3 regions of the Pediococcus parvulus genome follow, and region 1 is predicted to be linked to each of the others. Evidence: predicted binding sites of a transcription regulator. Region 1 holds the regulator's gene; each other region holds the start of a gene.
What was found. The regulator NrdR, encoded in region 1, represses ribonucleotide reductase genes. The targets are predictions, from matches to a motif close to ACACNATATATNGTGT.

Region 2: nrdJ (ribonucleoside-triphosphate reductase, adenosylcobalamin-dependent) is a predicted target of NrdR. The motif match lies at 2,149-2,164, and genes of this name have one in related genera.
Region 3: AB3217_RS07795 (deoxynucleoside kinase) is a predicted target of NrdR. The motif match lies at 3,089-3,104, and genes of this name have one in related genera.

The regions. Positions count from the first base shown of each region.
Region 1 covers NZ_OZ061292.1:1,327,807-1,335,440, forward strand. The annotation lists gene thrS (threonine--tRNA ligase) at 1-1,102, opposite strand, end outside; gene dnaI (primosomal protein DnaI) at 1,435-2,361, opposite strand; gene AB3217_RS06525 (replication initiation and membrane attachment family protein) at 2,364-3,752, opposite strand; gene nrdR (transcriptional regulator NrdR) at 3,752-4,261, opposite strand; gene coaE (dephospho-CoA kinase) at 4,282-4,878, opposite strand; gene mutM (bifunctional DNA-formamidopyrimidine glycosylase/DNA-(apurinic or apyrimidinic site) lyase) at 4,878-5,717, opposite strand; gene polA (DNA polymerase I) at 5,735-7,634, opposite strand, start outside.
Region 2 covers NZ_OZ061293.1:11,695-19,328, forward strand. The annotation lists gene nrdJ (ribonucleoside-triphosphate reductase, adenosylcobalamin-dependent) at 1-2,115, opposite strand, end outside; gene AB3217_RS10570 (cob(I)yrinic acid a,c-diamide adenosyltransferase) at 2,279-2,812, shown strand; gene AB3217_RS10575 (IS256 family transposase) at 2,906-4,081, opposite strand; gene AB3217_RS10580 (glycosyltransferase) at 4,664-5,758, shown strand; gene AB3217_RS10585 (ISL3 family transposase) at 5,826-7,166, opposite strand; gene AB3217_RS10590 (AP2 domain-containing protein) at 7,380-7,634, shown strand, end outside.
Region 3 covers NZ_OZ061292.1:1,540,928-1,548,561, forward strand. The annotation lists tRNA gene AB3217_RS07755 (tRNA-Arg) at 108-181, opposite strand; tRNA gene AB3217_RS07760 (tRNA-Leu) at 194-279, opposite strand; tRNA gene AB3217_RS07765 (tRNA-Gly) at 312-383, opposite strand; tRNA gene AB3217_RS07770 (tRNA-Thr) at 395-467, opposite strand; tRNA gene AB3217_RS07775 (tRNA-Leu) at 495-576, opposite strand; tRNA gene AB3217_RS07780 (tRNA-Lys) at 595-667, opposite strand; tRNA gene AB3217_RS07785 (tRNA-Val) at 671-743, opposite strand; gene serS (serine--tRNA ligase) at 868-2,145, opposite strand; gene AB3217_RS07795 (deoxynucleoside kinase) at 2,429-3,061, opposite strand; gene AB3217_RS07800 (amino acid permease) at 3,191-4,660, opposite strand; lysine riboswitch at 4,779-4,964, opposite strand; gene AB3217_RS07805 (Rrf2 family transcriptional regulator) at 5,011-5,547, opposite strand; gene AB3217_RS07810 (GNAT family N-acetyltransferase) at 5,534-6,094, opposite strand; gene AB3217_RS07815 (TIM-barrel domain-containing protein) at 6,753-7,634, opposite strand, start outside.

The sequences.
Region 1 (7,634 bases):
CGTAACGATGCATCATACCAAGTTCAGCAATTCGAATTGGTAATTCACGATATGAACGAATATGATGTTTGTAAACCTGAATATGTGAAGGACAGTTCATTGGACGTAATTCCAACATTTCACCATCACCCATGTCCATTGGTGGGAACATATCTTCACGATAATGCTCCCAGTGACCTGATGTCTTGTAAGCATCCAAGTTCATCAAAACGGGAGTATAAACGTGTTGATAGCCATTGGCAACCTCCTTGTCAATGATGTAACGTTCGATGGTGCGACGAATTGTGGCACCTTTTGGCATCCAGTAAGGTAATCCGGCACCGACCTTTGGATCAACAAAGAATAGGTCCAAGTTATTACCAATGACACGATGATCACGATCATGAGCTTCTTGTTGGCGTGCTAATTCAGCATCCAAATCTTTTTGCTTCAAGAAAGCTGTTCCGTAGATCCGTTGAAGCATTGGGTTACTTGATTTACCCTCCCAATAAGCACCAGCAACGGATAATAGTTTGAATACTTTTACTTCGCTCGTATTTTCAAGTACCACACCACTGTTCAAAATAACATTGTCATTAATTTTATAAACGCTGACCTTGCCATCTTTTGCTTGAGCATGAACTAATTTAGCACGGTAAGGATCACCATCTACAACCTTAAGTGCTTCTTCTTCAGACAAAAATTCTTGCTCCAATGGCAATTTTGCTTTAATTAATTCAGCCATCTTGTCTTCAATGGCGGGTAAACTATCTACACTAATTTGTTCACTACCATTGTCAGTATCACAATAGAATCCATGTTCAACATTACCTTTGGTACCAAAATGAATATCTGAGTAGATTTCGTGGACTGCAGCTTCCAAGACAACAGCTGCAGTATTCCAAATAACCTGTAATCCTTCTTCAGAATCCTTAGTTACAATTTCAAGTTTAGCATCCCCATCCAATTCTTGGTCTAAAGATACTAACTGATCGTTAACTTTACCGGCAACAGCCTTCTTTGCCAAACTGACACTAATATCTTTTGCAACATCTAATACACTTGAGCCAGCTGCAACAGCACGTTTTGCACCATCAGCTAATGTAATTTCAATATCTGCCATATTCTCTTCTCTTCTTTCTAATTTTTTGTATAAAAAAATCCCGAGTACACAAGTATGCACTCGGGACGTTATTAACGCGGTTCCACCCAAGATTACAGACCAAGGCCTGTATCTCATTGGGTTCGATAACGGGAACAATCCGTCCTGATATTTCCACCAGGCTCAGAAAAGTGGTAGTCATTGGCGCTTCATAGGTGACTTCCAGCTATAGTCACCATTCCCTGAATGAATTCACAATGATCATGTCTTTTCTTTGATTTCAAAACTAATTAAACCACACTCTGAAAAAATGTCAACAACCAAACTCACATTTTTCTTTAATAATTTTAAATTTACGATTGGCGCCGATTGACACCAACCATTGTCACTTCAGTAGCTAAAAACTTAATCCGCTCCATCAGCCGTTTAGCCTTCAGCGGTTCTGATTCACCGCGCTGATTAATCTGCAAATGTTCTTTTTCCAATTGATCCATTGAAAAATTTGAACTGAAAAAAGTAGGTAATTCATTTTGCATACGATATTCCAAAATCACGCCTAAAACTTCATCTCGCACCCAGCTGGACATGGCATCTGCCCCAACATCATCTAACATTAAAATTGGGGCTTCTTTAATTATATTTAGTTTTTCTGCCAAATTATTTTCACCAATGGCGTTCTTCATTTCCACCGCAAAACTCGGAAAATGAACTAAGGTAGACACAAATTCCTGCGAAGCCAATTCGTTGGCAATTGCCCCCAGCAAATAAGTTTTACCAACTCCAAAACTGCCCGATAAATAAAGTGCCTTGTGAAAGTGATGTGGATCAGTCTCATAAGCTTGAACAAAATCTAATGCAGCATTCAATGCGCTTTGCCGATTTTCATCTGGGTAAAAATCTTCAAAGTGAGCTCGTCTAATCATTTTAGGCATATTAACCGATTTGACACGTGAATTGAATTCTCGTTGCTTTTCATCTGCCAAAAGCTGTTTACTAGGCTTATACGAAACTTCAATCATATGATTATTCACAATCAAAACTGGCTGATATCCCGGCATTAGCGTGGGTTCATGGCGGTTAAATTTATCTCTTTCTTGCACATACTCATATAATTTAGAAGCTGATCGTGCCACACTATCAGAGGATAATTCTGCTTTGTGGGCCTCACAGAAAGCTAAAACATCGGCGTCTTCATATACGGAGGACATCAGATTCTGAAACTTAGTATCTAATTTGCGCTTGCTCATAAGTTCTGTTAAGACCTTGCGTACGTTTTCCATATCTACTTATCCTCCTTATGCTGCTTGCGAAGCTCATTTAAACGCTTATTAAGCCGCGCTTGATCATCCTTATTAACCTTAGTAGTAGTTGATGTATTGTCACTTTTGGCCCAGTCAGGAAGCGTTTCTTTAGCCACAACCCTTCTTGATTGAGTAACTTGTTTTCTGGTTGTGGCCTTAGCACTGGCAAAATTCTTAATTTGTAGAATTGCTCCTTCAGGTGTAGTCACATGTGCCCGACTCCAGTTATTGGCCATCGTATCTACCAATTTATTTGGTAATGTGGTAATTTCTCGATCAATAACAATGTATGAGATCAAAATATTGATCACACTAATCGGAAACAGATTACGATCAATTAAGTTTTTCAATAATTGACGTTCACTATACGTGACATAGCCCCCGTGAATCGAGCGTTTCAAATTTTCCAAATAAGTGGCCGGTGCATAGGCTTTTGCGGCCTTGATAAGTTCTTGATCTTCCTTAGTTAAACCGGTGTTATTATTAGCTTTTGCTTTTTCCAATGGCCCTGGAGTATCGACATATTTTTGATTTTGACCCTGATGGGCAGTAAAATTTTTGGCAATCTGTTGTTGCAATTTTTTGGTATTTAATTCAGCCGTTACCAAATCAGTTGCTTGTCCGATTTGACGCGCCATTTCCACTTCATCAAGTCCATACAAAAGATGCTCACTTAAAATTAGTTTCTGCGCCTCATCTACAGAGTCCCACTTGGTAAATCCCTTGCTGAGTAACTCTTTTAATAAACTAAAATCAAAATTTGGATTGCCCAAATTTATTTGTGCTGGCTTACTATCTTGGCCCGCCTTCTTAAATTCAGCTTGTGTTTCACGAATCAAAGAGTTTGGTTCCTTAAGTGCTTGTTCAGAAATATGAAACGCGGTTAAAAAATCGGTTGAAACATTCTTTAAGTCTTTGACATTCGTTTGAATTAACTTAAAGTGATCAGCCAATTCAGAAAAGCGACGTTCTCCCACTGCTTCTAGCAGTAGGCTACTTAATAAATCATCTTTGAAAAAACTATCCGGCAAAACCGGTTTTCCAAGTTGGTATACAAAAAAGTGTCCAAGCGAGTCTTCACCCTCATAGGACTTCAATAAACCAATTCCTTCAAGCTTTTGCCGACTTGTATAGAACTCTGGCAAATCACAGTTCAGAATGTCTAATAATTCCAAATGAGACTTTCTTTCTGAACGCATTCCAACTGGATTCATTTCAGTCCAGAGAGTTAAAAACAGACTAAACGCCTTGGCACCAATAATTGGTTGATATAAATAAGTGAGCACTTTTTGATCAAAATTACTCAAATACGCCTGCTGGGTAACTAAAAAGCCATCCTTAGGACTTAAATTTGCCCATCCCTCATTCATTACGCCTCGCCACCATCATCTTTATCTTTATGCGTGGTTGGTTTCTTCACTTTCTTGTCCTTTGCCATCATATCTTTAAGTTCTTTCATAAACACATTCATATCTTTAAATTGTCGATAAACGCTCGCAAACCGGATATAGGCAATTTCATCTACTTTAGCAAGTATATTCATCACATACTCACCAATGATTTGACTAGAAACTTCATTTTCGCCTAAACCACGAACTTTATTTTCAACCTCATCAACAATTTTCGACATTTCATCCGCACCGACTGGTCGTTTCTCAGCCGCACGAATAAGCCCACGAAGAATCTTCTCTCGATTAAATTCTTCTCGGGTACCATTTTTCTTAATCACCAATAACGGTGAAGCTTCAATTCGTTCAAATGTTGTAAATCTAAATCCGCATGCTTCACATTCTCTTCGACGCCGAATAACTCGTCCATCATCAGTAGGACGGCTATCAACGACACGTGAACCATTATGGTGACAGTGTGGACATCTCATGGGCCTTTTACCTCCACTTACTAACGTAACTTCCTATTGTCAAGCCATTTTAACACTTGACGGTGGGTTTCTTCAATAGACCGACCGTTGTCAATCACAATATCAGCCATTTCAATCTTCTTTTTTTGTGACCATTGACTCAAAACTCTTTGCCGAGCTTCTTTATCTGAAAGACCATCCCGTTGTTTCAACCGCTCCAACTGAACAGCTGACGAACTGGTGACAACCATGATTTGATCAACTAATGATTGGTACCCTTGCTCTAAAAGTAACGGAGCATCTAAAACAATTAGGTTGTCGGAGCCTTTTTTGAGCGTTCGAATTTGAAATTCAATTTCAACTCTGATTGCTGGTTGCATAAGCTCATTTAGTTTTTTCAGAGCTTCAGAATCAGAAAAAACTAGATTTCCAAGTTTCTTTCGATTGAGGACATCGCCTTCAAAAATTTGATTTCCAAAAGTTTGTCGCAATCTTTGTGTTACTGGCTGCCCCGGTGCCACAATCTTGCGCGCAACTATATCTGCATCAATGACCGGGAAACCTAATTCTTTCAAATACTGGCTGACGGTGGATTTACCTGTAGCAATGCTACCAGTCAGACCTAATACAATTGCCATTAGTTATCAACTTCAATCAATTTTTGACAAAACGGACAAAAATGGGTACCACGTTGAGAAACCTTAATTCGTTCAATTAGCGTTCCGCAACGTTCACAAGGTTCCCCAGTACGTTGATAAACATGGAGTTGATTTTGAAAGCTTCCTGCATGACCACTAGCATCCAAATATGAAAAAACGGTTGTTCCCTTTGCTTTAATGGCTAAGTCCAGTTCATCAAAGATTTTTTGCCTAAGAGTCACAATTTTGCCAACCGGTACTGTATTAGTCGGTTGTAAAGGGTGAATTTTGGCCAACCACAAAACCTCATCACAGTAAATATTTCCTAACCCGGCAATCATATTTTGATCAAGTAAAAATGCTTTAATTGCCTTGTGATGCTTTCTCATTGTGGTTGTTAAATAATCAATGCTCAACGTTTCCGGCGTCGGTTCGGGACCAATCGTTTTAAGTCCAGCAACCGAATATTCTTCGCCAGTAGGCACTACCACCATTCGACCAAATTTTCTTGTATCGTTGTACCGTAATTCCGTCCCATCAGTAAACTCAAAAACCACATGATCATGTTTGTTGAGAGGCATTTCATGCGCTTGAACCGAGTATTTCCCCTCCATGCGTAGATGTGAAACCATTGAAATACCTTGGTCAAAATGAAAAATCAAGTATTTTCCACGCCGCTGAATTTCTACAATTGTTTTTCCCGTCAATGCTTTAACAAATTCTTTTTCATTTGGCAGAACCATTTTTGGATAATAAATATCAATTTTGTTTATTTTTTTATCAACTACAAGCGCAGTTAACCCACGTCTCACTGTTTCAACTTCCGGTAATTCAGGCATAGCAATCCTTCTAACTTTTACTTTTTAGCAGTATACCAACTTTTGCCATAAGCACTTTCAACTTTCAGCGGAACATCAAGTTTAATTGCGGAGTCCATCACACTAGGAACTAATTTCTTAATTTCTTCTAACTCATCATTAGGAACATCAAAAATCAATTCATCATGGACCTGTAACAGCATCTTTGTCTTAAGTTTCCGTGCTTCTAACTCTTTTTGCATTCTAATCATGGCAATTTTAATAATATCAGCCGCACTTCCCTGGATGGGGGTGTTCATTGCGGTTCGTTCTGCAAATGAACGTTGATTATGATTGCTGGAATTAATGTCAGGCAAATAACGCCGACGATGTGCAATGGTTTCAACGTAACCTTTTTCTTTTGCACTTTGTACAATCGTTTCAATATAATTTTTGACACCAGGAAATTCTTGAAAATACGTATCAATGAATGTCTTGGCTTGTTTTCGTGAAATACCAATATTTTGTGACAATCCATAGTCACTAATTCCATAAACAATTCCGAAGTTCACCGCTTTGGCCTGGCGCCGAATATTAGGAGTTACTTCTGAAGCATCCTTCAATCCGAAGATTCGGACAGCCGTACTTGCATGAATGTCTTCATCGTTTTGAAACGCCGCTTGGAGATTCTTATCTCCTGTAATATGAGCCAAAACACGGAGTTCAATTTGAGAATAATCAGACGAAAAGATTTGTGAATCTGCCTGGCTAGGTACAAATGCCTGCCGAATCTTGCGTCCTTCTTCTAACCGAATCGGAATGTTTTGTAAATTAGGATCAACTGAAGAAAGCCGTCCTGTCTGCGTCAATGTCTGTAAATAGGTTGTGTGCACCTTTTGATCAGTAGAATGGACAACTTTCAATAACCCCTTCACATAAGTGGATTGAATTTTTGAAATTTGTCGATAAGCTAAAATGTTGTCAATGATCGGAGCTTGTCCACGTAAGCCTTCCAGAACACTCACGGCAGTTGAATAGCCGGTTTTTGTTTTTTTAGAACTTGGTAACCCGAGTTTATCAAATAAAATGGTGCCTAATTGCTTGGTGGACTTAATATTAAACTTTTCGCCAGCTTCATTGTAAATGGTCTGTTCAATTTCACTCAAGCGTTCCGTAAATTCACTTTGCATCTGTTCTAAACGGCCAGTATCAACCTTGATCCCCGCAATTTCCATCTTAGCAAGAACTAAAGCTAATGGTAATTCAATAGTGGTATACAACTCACTTTGTTCATTTTGCTTAAGTTCTGTTTGCAATTGGGGTACTAATTTTTGAATTGCCCGCAATTTAGTTGCCAAATGTTTAAAAAAGACAGTATCATCTTCAGGAATACCCCGTTTGACTCCCGTTCCATATACTTCTTCATCAGTTTGAATGTCTTGGTAGCCATGGCGGTGCGCTAATGCACCCAAATCATTGGAATTATCGTTGGTATCCAAAAGATAGGATTGCAGCAAAATATCATTTTTACCATTTGTAAATAAAATTCCCAAACGATTCAAGCCAACATAAGTCCGTTTGAGATCGAAAACGTTGAGTTGTTTATCGGAATTTGTAAAAATGTCTTTAATCACCGGCTCTGATAACAAGTCAACATTACGCGTAACGTACCATTTTTCATCACACCCAATGCCAAAACCGGCAAATGCTGAAGTATGATAATTCTTATCAGGCAATTCTAAGTAAAACGAAATTTCACCCTGTAACTTGGCCACTTCAGTCAAATTTTCTTTTGTCAATTCAACGTATGATATATCTTGAAGAGTTTGCGAATCCTCAAATCCTTCTGTAGATCGCATTTGTTTTAAAAATGATTGAAAATTCATGCGTTCATAAAAATCAACTAAATTAGCCGTATTCTTCCCAGTATATTTCAAGTCTGCCAAAGTCACTTTAATT
Region 2 (7,634 bases), on a different replicon from region 1:
ATGTTCACGGGCATAGACCATTTCAACATCATCGGTAATTTTTGTCAGGCATGCTTTATATTCTGTCTTTGTGATTGGTTGTTTCGGTGCCTGCTCGAAGGCATCACCAGCATATGGCAGTAATGATGTTGACTTAATGGCATTTCGATATTTAGCCAATAGGGGAGCAATTTGCTGTGTTTCGCTTGGTTGGAATGTAATCGTGCAGGAAACGGCATTATCTGACCAATATTTTTGTAAAAATGCTTGAGTGGCAAGCTGTTCAGCAATTGATACATTACCTGCACTAGCAAAATGTTCGCTGTCTGCATGTTCGGATTTTACTGGAAACTCGACACACTTAGTATTTTTGGTGTAAACATCTGGTTCAATGTGGTATCCACATTTTTGTAGTACCGGAAGAAGCGGGTCAGTTTCCTGAAAACGGATTCTTTGAATCAGATAGTTACTATAGTGAAAGTGCATGCCCTCAGAGACACCAGCGAGTTTTGATACGGTTCCACTGGGTTTAACTGTGGTGTGCTTGATTGATCTATTGCAGGCCAACACAGCAGAATATTCATTGTCAGCTTGTACAACGTTATGGTAAAGCTCATCAATAGCGTGAACGATTCGCTTATCAAAGATAGCGTCACCTTCGGTGTTAAATCCTGTCACAACTCGATTACCGAAGTCTTTTAGAAACCAATCTTGAATGCCAGAAAGGGAGACTCCAATTCGCCGATTTTTGGCAATACTTTGCCGCGATACCTCCCAGTCGTAGTGACTGAAAGTTATTCTTTTAGTATAACGGGCAGCCAAAGTGACAACGTCTTTTAGTTTCCATCCTTGTTCTTCAGCTATGCTCGGGAATACTTCAAAAAGGTTGCAAGGCTCACCATTTGATAATGAAATTTCACCACAAGGGTTAGTCCCTTCTACAGTTGCATCGACATTATTTTGCCGACCATCTGTGATCCGTCCGTAATTTCGTGACATATCTAGATTGAAGATTCCAGGTTCACCATTTTTTGCGACAGCTTCTGCTACATCACCATAATTTGCGTATTTTTCGTCAGTGATAATACTATTGTTTGAAGCCCAGCGGTGGTGATAAAGTTTATCTTTATTTTGTTTCATGGTAATAAAATCATAGTCATTACTATCCCCAAGAGCAATTTCGGCGGAACGTCGCACGTTACCAGCAACAACCGCTTTACCAATCAGGTTACTAATGTCCGTGCAGTCGACCGAGTTGAGCTTTGCGCTGACTTTGTTATTAATGATGACGTTTACATCCTTCAACATTTCAATTAATGGAGCAGGTCCTGATGCGGTTCCTCCGAACCCATGAATTCGTACACCCCGTGCACGAATTTTGCTTATGTCAAACACGATCTCCTTGTAATTTCCAATAAAGTGGGCATCAATGAGTTGGGCCAATGCTTCTACCCATCCTTCGCGCGTGTCTGGCAGCACATAAATAAGGGCATCACGGGCAATCAATGCTTTGTCACGGTCTTTCGCACCTGTTGCTAAGGATTCATCGTATGCAGCACTGTCGTGACTAATAATAATTTGCAAACTTATAGCATGATCAACGATTGGTATCTTTGTAACATTATTTTTTTCAACTGAAAAGCCAACGCCGCCACCTTTCATTAATTGGTCAAACAGAAAAGCGAAGGGCATTGAAACAGCCTTTTCGGTCTTTGACACCATAATTGGTTTAATATGACTATTACCGTATTCTTGGGGACGAATCGCAATAAACCAGCAATTATTAAGTGAATCACCATTACGTTTCTGATAATCAGTTCCGGAGATCCATAGATTACGGCCACTCGGTGTTGCCGCTAAACCATAGATCATCTTAAATAGTTGTTGTGCCTCCATAGACAAAGAATGGACAACTTCTGGGTTTGGATTGTCTTTATGCAAACGAGGATCTAGATTAATATTGCCTTCAACCACCCGTTTCACTGTTTCCGGCCACTCTTCACTGCGGTTTTTGTTAGATATCCAACGTGCATATGTTCGTTTGTATGTTACCCAACCAAGTTGGCCCCAATGTGGCGCAACGTTTTGCATAATGTTGTTAATGACAGTATCTGGTATGGTAATTATTTCTTTCATAACTGTTTCCTCCTAAATAAGCATTTTAATTAAATACAATATATTGTGTACAAATATTATTATACACACAATATATTGTATTTAGAGTCTTGACTTTTAAAATAAATGCTTTTAACATGATACTGTTTGAAGTGAAATACAAAATATGATTGGAGGTCTAAGGATGAAACTGTACACGAAACGTGGCGATCAAGGAACTACTATTCAAATAAAAGGTGGGCAGATACCTAAATATGACCCTCAAATTAAGGCTTTGGGTGATATTGATGAGCTAGATTCGTGGCTAGGAGTTGTTTGTGCTCATATAGATTATGATGGATATGCCAAGTGGTTAGGTAATGAACTTTTAATGTTGCAGACAGAATTATATGAGTTGCTAGCGGATATAGGTGTGCCACGCCATCAAACAATTACTGATGCCCACGTAATGCGTTTGGAAGTTAAAATTGATAAATGGATGGGAGAAGTACCTCCATTGAAGGCCTTTGTGTTACCCGGTGGTAACTCAGTTGCTGCTGAAATTCAGTATGCTAGGACCCTTGCACGGCGGGCTGAACGATCAGTGGACTTTTTAGCTACTCAAGATGAATCAATAACAGCATCAATTTTACGGTATACAAATAGATTGTCTGATTACTTGTTTGCAATGGCTCGTTATGTGAATTGGCAAGCAGGTATATCGGAAAAACAGGTATAAATAAAGAACTTAGTTCAAAGGTTAGATAATTTACGGTAGCGTCAAGAATCTTGTGTAAATGAAATGCCTTCGTACATATAATATGTATCTAACTTAAATAAATGATGCTTCCAAGGTGTCCTGGAGTCCTTTGAACCCTCGGTGGATCCGCTTCAGAGACTTCTCGTTATAAACATTAAACTGAGAAACCAGGAAGCGATCCAGTGAATCTTCCGTTGGAAATTGTTCTTTGTGGTGGGTGGTGCGCTTGAGATGCTTATTAAAGTTCTCAATCAGGTTAGTGGAGTATAGTGATTGCCGGATAGCTGGTGGAAAGTCCATGAAAGTGAGTAAATTCGGCATTTTAAGCAGATCTTTGATTAATTTGGGATAGGTCTGATGCCAGTTGTTGGCGAACTCATTCAGTTTCAGTTCGGCTGCTTCACGGTTGGCGGCCCGATGAACTTGTTTAAAGTCACTGATCACGGCCTTGCGGTCTTTTACGCGAACTTTGTTCATCAGATTCCGCCCAACATGAACCAGGCAACGTTGTCGTTTGGCTTTAGGGAAATGCCGATTCAAGCCTTCATCCAAACCAACTAACCCATCGGCCACAAACAACAGCACATCTTTAACGCCCTGCTTGATCAAGGTTCCCAGCAGTTCAGTCCAGATTCCAGTCGATTCCGTTGGCGCCACTTGGTAGTTCAGCACTTCTTTCGTACCATCTGGACGAATGCCAATCGCAATATGAACGGCTTCTTTTTGAACGGTATCCCGCTTTAACGGCAAGTAAGTGGCATCTAAGAAGATGGCCGCATATTGTGAAGCCAGTCGACGTTGCTGGAAAGCTTGAACCTGTTCATTGACGGCTTTAGTCATGTTGGAAACCGTGGCTTTGGAGTAGTGAGCACCGTACATTTTCTCAATGAGTTCGGCAATTTCAGCAGTGGTCATTCCCTTGGTATACAACTGAATGACCGTTGTTTCTAAATTATCACTGTGCCGACCGTAGGCTGGCAAGGTATGATTTTCAAACCGGCCATTGCGATCTCGAGGAATGGTTAAGTTAAGTTGGCCGTACTTCGTATCAAACGAGCGCTCATAACTGCCGTTGCGGTTATTACCAGTGTTAATCCCAGCGTATGAGTAGCGTTCGTAACCCAAAAACTCTGCCAATTCGGTTTGAAGCAGCTGGTTAATCGCAATTTCGAGGTGGTGACGAAAAACTTCGTCCAAATCTTGCTTTTGGGCTAGTGCAGCGATAATTTCTGTGGTAAGTTCATTCATGGGGAATGCCTCCTGTGATGTTTTCTGTGGTTACTAAATATCATAAGGGAAGGCATTCCCTATTTCTATACAATTCAGAAATCTTTTATGCATTTACACAAGATATTTTACGCTCTCTTTTGTTTACAAAATTCAACTATTTGAGTTTTTCTGTTGATTAGATCTATAATAAAGTTTAGATGGGGGTAAGTATAATATAGATTCTTTAGTTTCTGTATTGTCATATCATTTCAACAACCATTTGGATAAGGTTATTGTACCTTTATTTTTTTTTATTTAAATAATGCCATTCTTATGTATTCAACTAGCCATAAGTAAACTATTTTCTTTGTTGATAAAATGAAAGCCGGGTGAATTTTAAAATCGAGTTCTGCATTTGTTTGAAACAAAATCACATACCTTAGCTGTCTGTACTTTTGTTACAACTGCATTATTGTGTTTTAAATTTTTTATAATTAACAAATGCGGTGTAACTATTTTTAGAATTTTTAAGTTAATTAACAATTACTGACTCACTAATACAACTTATTTAAGATTACATCAGATTAATGTTGGCTTCATAAAATGAAAGGATGAATTATCGTGAAAATAACATTAATAACACAGTATTTAGAGGGACATGGCGGTACCGAAAGAGTCATTTCGAACTTGGTCAACGAAGATTTAAAAAATGAATATCAGGTTTTGATCCCTAAAAGCGGAAAACCTGAATGGCTCCAATGGATTACACGTACTACCGGCTACCAACTTAAAATTTGCCATGCACAAGATACACAAGCACAAAAAGAGTTTATTGAAAAAAATGTTTTAGCAGCAGAACCAGATATCGTTTTGGGACTCGAAGGCAGAGCTTGTGTAACTGCCTATCAGATCAGGAAAAAATATGACCTTCATTATAAAATTGTTTCTTGGGGACATACCTCCATTGCTGAATCAAACATTTTTGCTCGTCAAGAACTTGCTTTCTCAGAATATCATCTTGCAATTAGTACAGGGATAAAAAAACAGTTGATCAAACTCGGGGTCCCAGCCCAAAAAATCTTTCTGATCTATAATCCTATCCGCACTGTAAATAAGAAAACAATCAGCACACCTAAAGCTAACGCTCCTTTCCATGCAATTTTTATTGGAAGAATATTGTTGGATGATCAAAAAAATGTACGTATGCTTCTTGAATCAATGGCACAGCTTAATATTCCTTGGAAACTGGACATCTTTGGCAAGGGAGCTGATCTTCCAAAAGCAAAAACATTAGCAAATGATTTGCATATTTCACAAAACATTAACTGGCAAGGTTGGATGCCTAATCCTTGGGAAGCAATTAATGAAGCTGATTGCCTGCTGCTCTGTTCAAAATATGAGGGATTCCCAATGGTTGTTATTGAAGCTGCTTCTTATGGCTTGCCAATTGTTTCAACAAACTGTCCTACTGGACCGGCAGACATCATTAATTCCCACAATGGAATTTTAACTCCAATGAACGACCAAAAAGCTTTTATAGCTGCATGCCGGCAAATCTATCGTTTGCGTGGTAAATATAATCATACAGATATCAAAAAAACAGTTTTGAAATTTGATATTTCTCGCTATATTAAGCACATAGAAAACATCTATAACTTAATTGCTGCTGATAATAAAAACACAGATAAATCAGCCATTAAACTTTCTTCTTTATAATAGGTTCTTTATCAAGTGGTACTGATGAAATGAATTATTAAAAATAATAAGCAATTGGTCTACTTGGTCAAGCTGCTTGTTCCTGAATGGAATGAGCAGCTTTTTTAATGTGACTATGAAAATTCAAACTGACATAACTATTCTTTAATTCGATGAGAAGACGTAAACGGAAGTTTTCAAAGTTCCGGAAACCGTAAGCAGTCTTTTTAATGGCTTTGATCTTGTTGTTTGTTCCTTCCACGGGTCCATTAGAAAAGGTCGTCTGAAAGCTGTTCTTGATTTCTTGTAGATGTTTACGCAAGGTACGATTAGTTTTTTTGATGGGCTCAGGCATGCCTGCAGCTGAACGTGTTAGACTTTCTAAGAGCCTTGGATCTCGCTGCTGGACAGCTTGTAAAAGTGTTTGATAATAAACGTAAGCTTGTCGCAAAGCGGAGGACATGTTTAATAAACGCTCCACAATATCCTGTTCACATAACTGCATATTACGAAAGTTTCTGCTTTTACGATAGGTTTTAAAATCAAGTTTGGTCGAGTCTTTAGTTAACAATTTCCAATAATGTTTCAAAGCACGTGCGTTGTGCGAACCCTGTCCCGCCTGTTTCATGGTTTGTGTCCGAACTAAGTTTAAGGCCCGATAAGCTTGGGTTACGACATGGAAGCGGTCGGCAATGATCAGCGCTTGCGGAAAGATCTCATGGATCAAGGATCGATAAGGCGAGTACAGATCAACTGTGACCGTTTGGACTGCCCAGCGAGCTTGACGGTCATATTGTAAAAAGTAACTTCGTAAGTATGTATTATGCCGAGAACGCACGATATCTAACGTGCGGCGTGTCGCAATGTCCATGACAATGATACTCATGCCGCTACTAGAAAAGTTGCCCGCTTTAAAGTCGTCAAAAGCGATATTTTGCGGTAAGAAATGATGATTGGGCCTTAAGTAAGTTGAGAGCTCTTGCGCAAAGCGCATCACTGTCATTCCAGAGATCCCAAAATCAGCGGCAATATCTTTTTGTGAGATATTCTGGTCTAATTTAGAAATAGCCTGATATTTAACGGCTTGTGAGATTTGGTCGTTAGCCTTGACGTCCTTGATCTCCGCAAGTTTTGTAATAGTTTTAGGGCAGGCAGCTGAAGCCGGGCAGAGATATTTTTGTTTGCGGATCGAAAAAACATTTGTGATCCCACCCGAAGGCAAACCGAGCATCTCAACGGTTTTAAAACCGTTGTAGCGCATTTTTTGACCACAAACTGGGCAAGCACAAGGATAAGATTGCCGCAAATGGATCTTGCGGACTTTTTTATGTTGGTAAAATCCTGCAGCTATCACTTTATTCTTATATTTTGGATCAAATTCCAGGTGTGAGTCTTTAATTCCCAATAGATCCAGTGTACAATTCTTCATGTAGGACATTCCTTTCAGTGTAGGGATTGTTTCTTTGAGATGAAGTGTGTCTTCATCTCTATTTTTTTATCATAAAACAAAATTGGTACTGAGAGAAGATTTTTCTATCAGTACCAAATATTATAGAACCCAGTTTTAAGACAATCCGTTGGTGTTAAGAAGGGATCGGGTACTACATGGTTTTGTAAATGTGATTGTGGTAATTATACCGACGTGGCAAGCACAAAACTTATTCAAGGAACTACCAAGAGTTGTGGTTGTCAATTAAAGAAGGCACGAGAAAAATGGAAAAATATTTACAAAGATGAAAAGATACAAGAGAAGATAAAAAAAACTTTTAGAAAAAATGACGGTCGTGAAAAAAATACTAAACTATCTATATTGGAACTAGCAACAAGCGACAAATTAAAGGCAAATAATTCTAGTGGTGTAACAGGGGTTTCTTATAGTAAACGTGATAAGAGGTGG
Region 3 (7,634 bases), 210 kb from region 1:
TGCTAAAATACTCCTACACGTAAAATGCCAACTAGTAAACGAATTACAGTTGGCATTTTATGTTTTTTTCAGTCAATCTGTCAATAAACAGTTAATCCTGAAGGGGATGCACCCAGTAGGAGTCGAACCTACAACCTTCTGATTCGTAGTCAGACACTCTATCCAATTGCGCTATGGGTGCTTATTTTAAAAATGCCGAGGACCGGGATCGAACCGGTACGGTCATCACTGACCGCAGGATTTTAAGTCCTGTGCGTCTGCCAATTCCGCCACCCCGGCAAATATATGTGTGCTTGTAGTGAAAACTACAAAGCGGAAGACGAGATTCGAACTCGCGACCCCCACCATGGCAAGGTGATGTTCTACCACTGAACTACTTCCGCATAGTTGCTAATGCCGACTAGAGGATTCGAACCTCCGACCTCCTGTTTACAAAACAGATGCTCTGCCAACTGAGCTAAGTCGGCTAATTAATACAGAATATTAATTAGAAGTGCGGGCGAAGGGACTCGAACCCTTACATCTTTCGATACAAGAACCTAAATCTTGCGCGTCTGCCAATTCCGCCACGCCCGCAATGCTTATATTTGTAAATGAGCCGTGGCAGCCTCGAACTGCCGACCCTCTGATTAAAAGTCAGATGCTCTACCAACTGAGCTAACGGCTCAAATGGAGGATACAGGGCTCGAACCTGTGACCCTCTGCTTGTAAGGCAGACGCTCTCCCAACTGAGCTAATCCTCCATCAAACGACAACTACGTAATATTATCATTGACCCCTACCAATTGTCAATAAATTTTTGTAGTTGTCGTAAAATATCCACTATGAATTATATTTGATCCTTTCCTAGTATCACCCAGTTCACAGCTACTTTGTAATTTTTGTCACACCACCCATATAGGGTACTAAAACGTCGGGGATGGTAACTGATCCATCTTCGTTTTGATAATTTTCAAGAATAGCAGCCACTGTTCGCCCAACTGCTAATCCAGAACCATTCAAAGTGTGCACATATTGTAATTTGCCATTTTCATCTCGATAACGAATTTGAGCCCGACGAGCCTGAAAATCTGTACAATTTGAACAACTCGAAATCTCACGATACATGTTTTGAGCTGGAATCCAAACTTCCAAGTCATGCGTCATCGCAGCAGTAAAACTCATATCACTCGTTGTTAAGGTAATCACATGGTATGGCAATTTCAATAATTTCAGTAAACTTTCTGCCTGATTAGTCAACTTTTCAAGTTCGTTCCATGAATTTTCAGGTTTTGTAAACTTAACCATTTCCACCTTGTTGAATTGATGCATCCGAATCAACCCACGCGTATCACGGCCAGCACTCCCAGCTTCAGAACGAAATGCAGGTGATAAAGCTGTTTCATTAATTGGTAAATCATCCCCATCCAAAATTTCATTGCGATGGAAGTTAACCAATGGTACTTCGGCAGTTGGAATTAAAGTTAATTCACTATCTTGAATCTCATAGCCGGCATGATTTTCCTTAAACTTAGGGAATTGGCCTGTTCCATACATTGACTCATCATTCACCATGTAGGGCGTAATCATTTCCGTATAACCAGCTTTATCATTTTGATCTAAGAAAAAGTTATAAACCGCCCGTTCCAGCTTAGCACCCATGCCAATATAATAAACAAACCGACTGCCTGATACCTTGGCTGCTCTTTCAAAATCTAAAATGCCTAAATCTTCACCAATGTCCCAATGTGCTTTTGGTTTAAACGTGAATTTACGAGGTTTACCTACTTTGCGTAATTCCACACTGCCTTCTTCGGTCAAACTGATTGGGACATCTTGGTTAGGAATGTTTGGTAAATGAGCTGCCATATCCTGAACTTGTTCAGTCAATGTTTGCAATTGGGCATCAAGTTCCTTGATCTCGCCACTTACTTTGCGCATTTCAGTAATTTTGTCATTGGCATCTTCTTTTTGACGTTTCAATAACGAAATTTGGTCTGAAACCTCGTTACGCGTCTTTTTGAGTGTTTCACTTTCGACGATTAAGTCCCGACGTTTTTGATCCACGTCCAATAATTTATCAATTTCTTTTGGATCAATACCGCGTGTCCCTAAACGTTCTTTTACGAAATCTGTATTTGTGCGAATATTTTTTAAATCTAACATTTTCATGTCCTCCTTCAATTTTGTATACATAATAAAAAGACCTAATCATCCCATTAATTGGGACGAAAAGGTCTTTTTCGCGGTACCACCCAAGTTTGCTGTTACCAGCACCCTTAATTGGAGTTTAACGACCGCAGCCGTGTGAAATTACTCACCCGTTTTAATCCACCGGAGTTTCGATTGATAGCTTTCACTAACTCTATCTCGCTTTAAATCTACTTTATGTGAATCTACGTTTATTTATTAATAACCTAATCATAACCGAAACTAATCCAATAGACAACTAAATTTCAGCAATTTTTTGATCAATTGTTTGAATTACTTTTTGACGTGCCTGTGGATCTTCCACAAAATCAAACTGATCCCCATCAATTTGAATCTTTGGACTCTCATTATAATTGTCATACCACTCACTATAACGATCATTCAAGTCACGATAATACTCATATAAACTAGGATCATTATCAATCTGTTCATATGAGCGACCACGCTTTTTGATCCGTTCCAACATTGTATCAAACGAAATGTTGATATCAATTAACAAATCAGGATTCTTTTGATAATGAGTTTCTGGAAGTTCTTCCATCATATTTGTTAGTAAAGAGTCATAGATCTGAACTTCGGTGCTTGTTGCCCGACCCAAATCTGCATTCAGATGGAATAGAAGTGAATCTTCATAAATAGAACGATCCATCACACTATTTTTGGTTTGAAAAGCTTCTTTAATACCATCTAAACGGCGATTCAGAAAATAAATCTGAAGAAGAAAAGCATAGCGTTTAGGATCTTTATAAAAGAGTGGCAAAATCTTATTATCATCCACCGATTCATAAAATGCTTTTGTACCTAAATGTTGTGACAAAATTTCTGTTAACGTTGTTTTTCCTGCGCCGATTGGGCCTGACAATGCAATCATTCGAAGTTCCCCTTTATTCCTGTTTTAATACTATATATTGTAGCATGAATCTAAGCTAAAACAACATGTAGATTAAAACTTCTTTTCTCAAAAACAGTCTGTTTTATTGCAGCGCCTTACATTATACACTTATTTTTCAGCTTTTCGAGCCTTTAAAATAAAATCAGGTTGTGTTAAATCAACTTCGTCCAACGAAATAACATGAGTATGATATTTAATTTTATAATACGTATATAAAATGATAAAAATCGGGACACTCATGTAACTGATCCCAATTGCTTCCCAGTTAAACGTGGCAAACGAATGGATATCTTGACCGGCAATAACGAGTAGACACAGTACAAACGCAAAAATCGGCCCAAATGGGAACCATTTTGCATGGTAGCGTAATTCTTCGACTTTGTGTCCTTGTTTGACGAATGCCCTGCGAAAACGGAAATGAGAAATAGCAATCCCTAACCAAGCAATAAAACCAGTCAGCCCACTTGCAGCGACCAGCCACATATAGATTTCAGGACCCGCAATACTAGAAATAAATGTTAAAGCTCCCACGATCGTTGTGCCAATCAACGCCATCAAAGGAATTCCTCGTTTAGTAGTCAAACTAAATGTCTTGGGGGCGTATCCTTGTAATGCCAACGAATAAAGCATTCGGGTTGAAGCATACATACCAGAATTAGCCGATGAAATCACCGACGTCAAAATCACGGCATTCATAATGCTAGCTGCCCCAGCCAACCCAGCCCGACGGAACACTAAAGTAAACGGACTAATTTTGACATCACTTGCAGAAGAACCTAATAAATCAGGACTAGTGTATGGGATGATACAAGCAATGACAAAAATAGCTAAAATATAGAATAACAAAATTCGCCAAAAGACTTGATTAATTGCCTTGGGAACACTCTTCTCAGGAGTTTCGGACTCCCCAGCTGTAATCCCAATCAATTCAGTTCCCTGAAATGAAAATCCCGCAACTACAAAAACGCTCAGAATCATTGGAATTCCGCCGACAAATGGTGCTTTCTTATAGGTAAAGTTATTTAGATAAGTGGCATGACCACCCATGATGCCAAAAATTACAGCGACACCAATAACTAAGAAAATAATTACCGTGACAACCTTAATCAACGCCATCCAGTACTCAGTCTCGCCAAACGCTTTTACCGTTAAAGCATTAATTGCAAAAATTAAGATCAGCGCCACTGTACTCCAAACCCAGCCAGGTACGTTGGGTAACCAAAATTTCATAACAATGGAAACTGTACTGATATCAACAGCTAAGGTAATTGCCCAGTTAAACCAGTAATTCCAACCCATCGCAAATCCTAAAGCTGGATCCACATACTTTGTTGAATAGGTTGCAAACGAACCAGAAACTGGCATGTAAGTAGCCATTTCCCCCAAACTCGTCATCAAGAAATACACCATGATTCCCATTGCCACGTACGCAATCAGTGCACCAGCCGGACCAGCCTCTGAAATTGCTGACCCACTGGCCACAAATAATCCAGTTCCTATACTTCCTCCAAGTGCGATCATGGAGATATGCCGTGTCTTCAAAGATCGATCAATTGAATGATTCTCTTCCTCTGCCATAAAACTACTTCCTCCTTAAAATTCGAATTAAAAAGGCAATCTTATTTTTAACCAATAAAAAAAGCCTTTTTGCATAACAAATCGCCATACAAAAAGACTTACTAAATTTCTCAGTCAAATCGTAGATAGCGCCCCGTGATGTGTTTGAATGCATCACGACAGTCCCTGATTTATTAAACCAGAGCCCAACTCTAAGTTGAAAAAGCAACTTAAAATTTCGGCCAAACACCCTTTTGCAGCTTGTCTACAATGCTTTTTCATCTACAAGCTGTGACTGATGAGTTTGGCAACCTCTTCTTTCGATATGAATCAATTATATACAAGCTCAGTGTATCTGACAACACCAAGTGTTAATCATTCGTTAATTTTGTGCCCTGAATTTTCTCGTTTAACTTTTGAAACTGGGCATGTAACTCATTGTCAGAACCGTTCCAATCAATTCCCGGAACTGCAGGTTCACCCATAATTTTAACGAGCACATCATTCAAACTTTGATGTTTAAGATAGTCGCGCCACAAATCATCCGCCTGTTGAAATGTATCGTTTAATACATTCTTACCCCGTTCGGCAATCGGATGGGCCTCAGAAAACACATTTTCAATAAAGCCCATATCTGGATAAGTTTTAATGGGTCCTTCACTCGCTTCAACAATGTCTAGTAATGAAATTTCACTTGGCTTTTTGGCTAGTCGAAACCCACCATTATTTCCCGGAATTGAGGTAACCAAACCGGCAACAACCAGCTTACGCATAATTTTTCGCAAATAAGTCTCTGATCCTGTTAATCGATCGTGAATTACCGCCGTCGTCAACGGAATTGAGCGATCTTGTGTACACAGTAACGCAATAATACATGCTGCTTGTTCAAATCCTTTAGTGAGTTGCATAATGACCACCTTCTATAAATGCTTGCGCCGTTAATTGATAAAAATTTTCTTGTCGTGAAACCGGATTTAACACACTTGCCGGTAAAGTATGTTCACCGACTTTTTTAAAACTAAGATGTTCCAAAATAGCCGCGGATCGCTTATTTTCAGCATAGGTACTCGCCAATACGACATATGCATAGTTTTCATGAAAACTATGATTTAAAATTGATTGAACGGCTTCTGTCATATAGCCGTAACCCCAAAAATCTTGATTCACCATGTAACCTAATTCCAGTTTTAAAGGATCCCGTTCATGATTGTCACCTACCACTGGATAAAGTCCAATGCTACCGATAACTTCTGAAGTTTGCTTTAATGTCATAGCCCAAATGTTGGGTTGCATAAGTTGCTGTAAAAAATAATCACTTTCAAACGCATTTGTAGCCACGCGAAAACTAGCCATCTCCGCAATTTCTTTGTTTTCAACGATGGCACGCAATCCTGTTAAATCAGCCGGCACAAATGGTCGCAGTTTTAGCCTTGTGGTATAAATTTTTTTATTCACAGCTATCCCCGTTCATTACTTTCAACGTGTGATGTTAATATAAATTAACACATCAAAACGATCTACGTATAAGAATACCAGAATTTGTTCTCATAATGTACTTTTTTTGTCCAGTTTCAAAATGTTTCGTTGCTAACTTACTGCCACCCTTATCATACCGCACAACTAAACTAACGCGTGAAATTTTATCCGCCAGTTCCAATCAAAAAAAGAACCAGAAGTCATTTCACTTCCAGTTCTGCATCAATCAATATTTAAAAATCTCAAGGTGAAACTACAAAACTTATCTTGTTGCTTGATACGAAACCGTTCATGACAGCAAAATTAGATAAAATGCCGTCTTCCAGCAAATTTGGGCTGGGAACGTAGTGCGAGTTCTTGCGGCCGAGTTTGCCACAAGAATCGACATCGACTGGAGCAAGAAAGATTTTCGGAACGAAAATCATCATTACTAGGCGGAATAGTGGGCACGACTTGGAGCCGCAAGCCACGTCTCCAAGCTCGGCCTTTATCTAAGCGAAAACCGATAAGATAAACGACACTACTGAGCCCAGTTGCTTCCAGACTAAGTCTAATCTTTGCAATCAACACACTGATATAATAATTTTGATACTTTCAATCTTTAGTTAAAAATCGTTTAACAACTCAACAGCATAACTCAAAGCACAACTCGTATCGTTTGCTCCATTTTCACTGAAACCTTTTTGAGTGACACAACTAAGAAATTACCTTGATTAATCTCAGTTCGCGCAAAATCACTTTTTTCTTCACTAGGCATTGTAAACTTTTCAAGCATACGTGGTCCGTAATGATAGTCGGCATCTGCCAACCGTTTTCCATTCACCCACACTTCTGTGGGTTCACTGGCTAAAAATAGTGATACGTTATATTGGCGTGACATAGTTGACCCAGCAAATGTACCTTTGGCCGCCGCAATTATTAGCTTCACTGTCGACAACGTCGTTTGTTGAGAAATTTTTGTTATTTGCCGTTCTCCGTGCAAATAGTTTGTCGTTTTCCCATCATCTTCGTAAAGCACAAAAGTAGAATACCCACCCGGATAGATCAGTAATTCAACCTGACTTTTATCAATTTCATCGGGATGCTCCGTCGCATTAGCTAATGGTAAGATAGCTCCTGCTTTGACAAAAAGAGGCAATTTCCACAAAGGCGCCTCAAAATCACTAATTGTTTGACCGCCTTCGTAAGCATCCCCACTGAAAAAATCATACCAAGTGGTTTTGGCATCTGGGAGGTAAAGGCTAGCGCGTAAGTCCGTGCCATCAACTTGCAGCTGATAATTTTCAAAAATTGGCGCAATTAATAATGAATTTCCGCACAAAAACTGTTGATTAAGGCTGCCGCCGTACGTGAAGTCACTTGCTTCTAGCCAAAACGTGGGTCGGACGATAGGTGCCCCATTAGTCCGTGCTTCAAATGCCAAGCTATACAAATAAGGTAAAAGCCTAGTTTTTAGTTTTAAATAAAACCGATTAATCGCAAGAAAGTTGGCACCAAACTGACTTCCCAGATCCTTGGC